DNA from 3 places in the Kluyvera sp. STS39-E genome. Region 3 is predicted to be linked to each of the others. Evidence: predicted binding sites of a transcription regulator. Region 3 holds the regulator's gene; each other region holds the start of a gene.

Evidence for each region. The regulator sigma-54, encoded in region 3, starts transcription at its own class of promoters, with help from an activator protein. The targets are predictions, from matches to a motif close to GTTGGCACANNTTTCGCTNT.
Region 1: norV (anaerobic nitric oxide reductase flavorubredoxin) is a predicted target of sigma-54. The motif match lies at 898-917, and genes of this name have one in related genera.
Region 2: glnK (P-II family nitrogen regulator) is a predicted target of sigma-54. The motif match lies at 1,029-1,048, and genes of this name have one in related genera.

What each region holds. Positions count from the first base shown of each region.
Region 1 covers NZ_JBFQGA010000001.1:666,498-668,771, forward strand. The annotation lists gene norV (anaerobic nitric oxide reductase flavorubredoxin) at 1-851, opposite strand, end outside; gene norR (nitric oxide reductase transcriptional regulator NorR) at 1,039-2,274, shown strand, end outside.
Region 2 covers NZ_JBFQGA010000002.1:421,704-423,977, reverse strand. The annotation lists gene AB4K05_RS05575 (SmdB family multidrug efflux ABC transporter permease/ATP-binding protein) at 1-889, shown strand, start outside; gene glnK (P-II family nitrogen regulator) at 1,098-1,436, shown strand; gene amtB (ammonium transporter AmtB) at 1,470-2,274, shown strand, end outside.
Region 3 covers NZ_JBFQGA010000001.1:63,233-65,506, reverse strand. The annotation lists gene lptB (LPS export ABC transporter ATP-binding protein) at 1-461, shown strand, start outside; gene rpoN (RNA polymerase factor sigma-54) at 506-1,939, shown strand; gene hpf (ribosome hibernation promoting factor) at 1,962-2,249, shown strand.

The sequences.
Region 1 (2,274 bases), 600 kb from region 3:
GCCACGTTCGGGTCAACTTCGTTGATGCCCTGGGCAATGGCGTCCGCCATCATGCGGGTGTTGTTGGACATAGTGTCGTAGAAAATGGTGATACGGTCTTCTTGATAGTCGGCCGCCCATTTCAGGTACAGTTCAACGATTTGCGTTGGGTTGTCGCGCCATACCACGCCGTGTGAGGTGGCAATCATGTCAACCGGCAGGTTGAAGCCGAGGATCTCGGTGATTTTTGGTGTGACCAAGCGGCTGAACGGCGTCAGGATGTTGGCGTAGTAGCGTTGGCACTGTTCGAACAGTTCGGTCTGGTCTACTTCGTCGTTGAACAGGCGTTCGTCGCAGTAGTGTTGGCCGAAGGCGTCGTTGCTGAACAGCACCGCGTCGCCGGTCATGTAGGTCATCATGCTGTCAGGCCAGTGCAGCATTGGCGTTTCGACGAAGATCAGTTTTTTGCCGTTGCCGATATCCAGCGAGTCGCCGGTTTTCACCACGTTGAAGTTCCACTCAGGATGGTGGTGGTGGCCGTTGATGGAGTCAATGGCGTTGGCGGTGCAGTAGATTGGTGTGTCTGGGATCTGCGCCATCAGTTCGGTCAGCGCCCCGGCGTGATCTTCTTCCGCGTGGTTAATGATGATGTAGTCGATGTCGGCAAGGTCGATTTCGCCGCGCAGGTTCTGCACGAATTCACGGCTGAATTTGTGGTCAACGGTATCGATCAGGACGTTTTTCTCTTCACGGATAAGGTAGCTGTTGTAGCTGCTGCCGCGCAGGGTTTTGTATTCAGTCCCGTGGAAATCACGTACTTCCCAATCACGTTGGCCAACCCAATGAATGTTATTTTTAACCAGAATAGACATAGCAACCTCAATTAATTCAGCGTTTTTCAATTTAGATGGTTGTCTTATTGCAGGTCGCGTGCCAACTTTTTAACTCGTTAATATATAAAGATTAATTAATTTACACCTCTTTTTTGTTAGTCAAAACGACTATGATTAATATTGTCAATATGACATCATGCATTGTCAAAATGACTGTGAGGTTACCATGAGTTTTTCGGTTGAGGTGTTAGCGGGAATTGCCATTGAATTACAGCGCGGCGTCGGTCACCAGGACCGTTTTCAGCGGCTTATCACCACGCTGCGCCAAGTGTTGGAGTGCGATGCTTCAGCGCTGCTGCGCTATGACGCGCGGCAGTTTATTCCGCTTGCCATCGATGGTCTTGCCAAAGACGTGCTTGGTCGCCGGTTTACACTTGAAGGGCATCCACGGCTTGAAGCGATTGCGCGCGCCGGGGACGTGGTGCGCTTTCCCGCCGACAGCGATTTGCCCGATCCTTACGATGGTCTAATCCCCGGTCAGGAGAGCCTGAAGGTGCACGCCTGTATCGGTCTGCCGCTATTTGCCGGGCAGAGCCTGATTGGCGCGTTGACGCTGGACGGCATGTCGCCGGATCAGTTCGACGTGTTCAGTAATGAAGAGCTGCGACTGATTGCCGCGCTGGCGGCGGGGGCGCTGAGCAATGCGCTGCTGATTGAACAGCTTGAAAGCCAAAATATGCTGCCCGGTTCGACGAACGATTTCGAACAGGTGAAAGAGACGCAGATGATTGGCTTGTCGCCGGGCATGATGCAACTCAAAAAAGAGATTGAGATTGTTGCGGCGTCCGACCTTAACGTGCTGATAAGTGGCGAAACCGGCACTGGGAAAGAGCTGGTGGCGAAGGCTATTCATGAAGGCTCACCGCGCGCGGTCAGCCCGCTGGTGTACCTCAACTGCGCGGCGCTGCCGGAAAGCGTGGCCGAAAGCGAACTGTTTGGTCACGTGAAGGGGGCGTTTACCGGGGCCATTAGCAACCGCAGCGGCAAGTTTGAAATGGCCGATAACGGCACGCTGTTCCTTGATGAAATTGGTGAGCTGTCGCTGGCGCTGCAGGCCAAACTGCTGCGCGTGCTGCAATATGGCGATATTCAGCGCGTGGGCGACGACCGCAGCCTGCGCGTTGACGTGCGCGTGCTGGCGGCCACTAACCGCGACCTGCGCGAAGAAGTACTGGCGGGCAACTTCCGCGCCGATTTGTTCCACCGTCTGAGCGTGTTCCCGCTTTCGGTGCCGGCGCTGCGCGAGCGTGGCGATGACGTGGTGCTGCTGGCCGGCTATTTCTGCGAGCAGTGCCGTTTACGCCTGGGACTATCGCAGGTGGTGCTCAGCGCGCAGGCGCGGACGCATTTGCAGCACTATGGTTGGCCGGGGAATGTGCGCGAGTTGGAACATGCGATTCAT
Region 2 (2,274 bases), on a different contig from region 3:
GCTGATTGAACTGACTACCCAACAGTCGATGCTGCAACAGGCTGTGGTCGCCGGTGAACGCGTGTTTGAGCTGATGGACCGACCGCGTCAACAGTATGGTCACGACATTAAACCGCTTGCCAGCGGCGATATCGATATCGACAACGTGTCGTTTGCCTACCGCGACGACAAACTGGTGCTGCAAAATATCTCGCTGTCGATTCCGGCGCGCAGCTTTGTGGCTCTGGTTGGGCATACCGGCAGCGGCAAAAGCACGCTGGCGAGCCTATTGATGGGCTACTACCCGCCAAATTCGGGCGAAATTCGTCTTGGCGGTCGTCCGTTGGCAACGCTTAGCCACCAGGTGCTGCGTGAGGGCATCGCCGTGGTGCAACAGGACCCCGTGGTGCTGGCCGACTCTTTCTTTGCCAACATCACCTTGGGGCGCGATATCAGCGAAGAACAGGTTTGGCAGGTGCTGGAAACGGTGCAACTGGCGGAGATGGTGCGGAGCATGAGCGATGGCCTGTACACCCATCTTGGCGAACAAGGTAACAATTTGTCCGTGGGGCAGAAGCAACTGCTGGCGCTGGCCCGCGTGCTGGTTGATACCCCGCAGGTGCTGATTCTGGACGAAGCGACGGCCAATATCGACTCCGGCACGGAGCGAGCCATTCAACACGCGCTGGCTGCCGTACGACAGCACACTACGCTGGTGGTTATCGCACACCGCCTGTCGACCATCGTTGAGGCAGATACCATTATGGTGCTTCATCGTGGACAAGCGGTAGAGCAGGGTTCTCACCAGCAACTGCTTGAAGCGAAAGGTCGTTACTGGCAGATGTATCAGCTGCAGCTGGCGGGCGAGGAACTTGCTGCCAGTGCTCAGGAAGATGCATTGACCGCCTAATGCACCAGCGTCAGGCATTTTTCTAACACAATGACGTCGTAATACGCATCATGCACTCGCATGGTGCGTTTTTCTTTTTTATCCCGCCATCCTACTGACGCAACCCCTGATTTTACCGCTAGACGCCGTGATTTTCATTTCTGGCACGCCCCTTGCTTTATCTCTTTCGTGTTCGCAGCCATTACCGAATTCTGACTGGAGGGGATCTATGAAGCTGGTTACCGTCGTAATCAAACCATTCAAACTTGAAGACGTTCGTGAAGCGTTGTCTTCAATTGGCATTCAGGGCTTAACGGTGACAGAAGTGAAAGGCTTCGGTCGTCAGAAAGGTCATGCTGAGCTGTACCGTGGCGCGGAATACAGCGTCAACTTCCTACCAAAAGTAAAAATTGATGTGGCGATCGCCGACGATCAACTCGATGAAGTTGTCGACGTGATCAGCAAAGCCGCTTACACCGGAAAAATTGGCGACGGTAAGATTTTTGTCGCTGAACTGCAGCGCGTTATCCGTATTCGTACCGGCGAAGCCGACGAAGCGGCGCTGTAATTCCCAGCCTGCACAGAGATAGGGTGAGAGATGATGAAAAAAACAATGGTAAAAACAGGGTTGAGCGCACTGGCGCTGTTGCCGGGTCTGGCGATGGCGGCACCGGCGGTGGTGGATAAAGCGGATAACGCTTTTATGATGCTGTGTACCGCACTGGTGCTGTTTATGACCATTCCGGGCATTGCGCTGTTCTACGGCGGCCTGATTCGCGGTAAAAACGTCCTGTCTATGCTGACGCAGGTGGCGGTGACGTTCGCGCTGGTTTGCGTGCTGTGGGTGGTTTATGGCTACTCGCTGGCCTTCGGTACCGGCGGCAGCTTCTTCGGCAGCTTCGACTGGCTGATGCTGAAAAATATTAAGATTACTGACCTGATGGGCTCCTTCTATCAGTACATCCATGTCGCGTTCCAAGGCTCCTTCGCCTGTATCACCGTGGGGCTGATTGTTGGTGCGCTGGCGGAGCGTATTCGCTTCTCTGCGGTGCTTATCTTCGTGGTGATTTGGCTGACACTTTCCTACGTGCCGATTGCGCACATGGTTTGGGGCGGCGGCCTGCTGGCGAGCCACGGTGCGCTCGACTTTGCCGGTGGTACGGTGGTGCATATCAACGCCGCAGTCGCGGGTCTGGTAGGCGCGTACCTGATTGGTAAACGCGTGGGCTTTGGTAAAGAAGCGTTCAAACCACACAATCTGCCAATGGTGTTTATCGGCACCGCCATCCTCTACTTCGGCTGGTTCGGCTTTAACGCCGGTTCCGCAAGCGCGGCGAACGAAATTGCCGGTCTGGCGTTTGTTAACACCGTGGTGGCGACGGCTGCGGCTATTCTCGGTTGGGTCT
Region 3 (2,274 bases):
TTTTCCGCCGCCTGAGCGTCTATGACAACTTGATGGCTGTGCTACAGATCCGTGACGATCTGAGCAATGAGCAGCGTGAAGATCGTGCGAAAGAGCTGATGGAAGAATTCCACATCGAACACCTGCGCGACAGCTTAGGTCAGGCGCTCTCCGGTGGTGAACGTCGCCGCGTAGAAATTGCCCGTGCGCTGGCAGCAAACCCAAAATTTATCCTGCTGGATGAACCATTTGCCGGTGTCGACCCGATTTCCGTTATCGATATCAAACGCATTATCGAACACCTGCGAGACAGCGGTCTTGGCGTCCTTATCACCGACCATAACGTGCGTGAAACGCTCGCGGTATGTGAGCGCGCCTATATCGTCAGCCAGGGGCATCTGATTGCCCACGGAACACCTCAGGAGATCCTACAAGACGAACATGTTAAACGCGTGTATCTTGGGGAAGACTTCAGACTCTGATAGGGTATGGTTAACGACGTTAGCAGGAGAAATTCGTTCTGAACATGAAGCAAGGTTTGCAATTAAGGCTCAGCCAACAGCTTGCCATGACGCCGCAGTTGCAGCAGGCGATCCGTCTGTTGCAGTTGTCAACGCTGGAACTTCAGCAAGAACTCCAGCAAGCACTGGACAGCAATCCCCTGCTTGAGCAAACCGATCTTCACGAGGAAGTAGAAACCCAGGAATCCGTTGATGCCGAAACTATCGACAGCGTCGATGCATTGGAAAAGACGGAAATGCCCGAAGAGCTGCCGCTCGACGCCAGTTGGGATGAAATCTACACCGCCGGAACGCCATCGGGCACTGGAGTTGATTATCAGGACGACGAACTGCCAATCTATCAGGGTGAAACCACCCAGTCCTTGCAGGACTATCTGATGTGGCAGGTCGAGCTAACGCCGTTTACCGAAACCGACAGGGCAATTGCGACATCTATCGTTGATGCCGTTGATGAAACCGGCTATCTCACCGTTACGCTGGAAGATATTCGTGAAAGCATTGGCGATGACGAAATAGGCCTTGATGAAGTAGAAGCGGTGCTTAAGCGCATCCAGCGCTTCGATCCAGTGGGTGTTGCCGCCAAGGATCTGCGCGATTGCCTGCTGATCCAGCTGTCACAATTCTCCCCGGATACGCCGCGAATTACCGAGGCCCGGCTGATTATCTCCGATCATCTCGATCTTCTCGCCAACCATGATTTCCGCTCGTTGATGCGCGTTACCCGTCTGAAAGAAGACGTGTTGAAAGAAGCCGTCGACCTGATCCAATCGTTAGATCCTCGCCCCGGCCAGTCGATCCAAACCGGTGAGCCGGAATACGTGATCCCTGACGTTTTGGTCCGCAAGGTAAGCGGTCGCTGGATGGTTGAGCTTAACGCCGACAGCATTCCGCGTTTGCAGATAAACCAGCATTACGCTGGCATGTGTAATAACACCCGCAATGACGCCGACAGCCAGTTTATTCGCAGTAACCTGCAGGATGCTAAATGGCTTATAAAGAGTCTTGAGAGCCGTAATGACACGCTTTTACGCGTCAGTCGCTGCATCGTTGAACAGCAGCAGGCCTTTTTCGATCTTGGCGAAGAATATATGAAACCGATGGTGCTGGCGGATATCGCCCAGACCGTCGAGATGCATGAGTCCACCATTTCGCGTGTCACCACGCAGAAGTATTTGCATAGCCCACGGGGCATTTTTGAGCTTAAGTATTTCTTCTCCAGTCACGTGAGCACCGAAGGCGGCGGCGAAGCCTCGTCTACTGCTATCCGCGCGTTGGTGAAGAAATTGATTGCCGCGGAAAATCCCGCGAAACCACTGAGCGACAGTAAACTGACCACCATGCTCTCTGAACAGGGTATCATGGTGGCACGGCGTACCGTTGCAAAGTACCGAGAGTCTTTATCCATCCCGCCGTCAAACCAGCGTAAACAGCTGGTCTGACTCTACTGATAAGGAAGACACTATGCAGCTCAACATCACTGGACACAACGTCGAAATTACCGATGCGATGCGCGAATTCGTCAATGCGAAATTCGTTAAGCTCGAACAGTATTTCGAGAGGATCAATCAGGTCTACATTGTGTTAAAAGTGGAGAAATTGACGCACATCTCGGATGCAACATTGCATGTTAACGGCGGCGAACTTCACGCCAGTGCGGAAGGGAAAGATATGTACGCCGCCATCGACGGCTTGATCGACAAACTGTCGAGACAGTTGAATAAACACAAAGATAAACTAAAACAACACTGATTGTCCGAGCTACCGCCCGCTATGC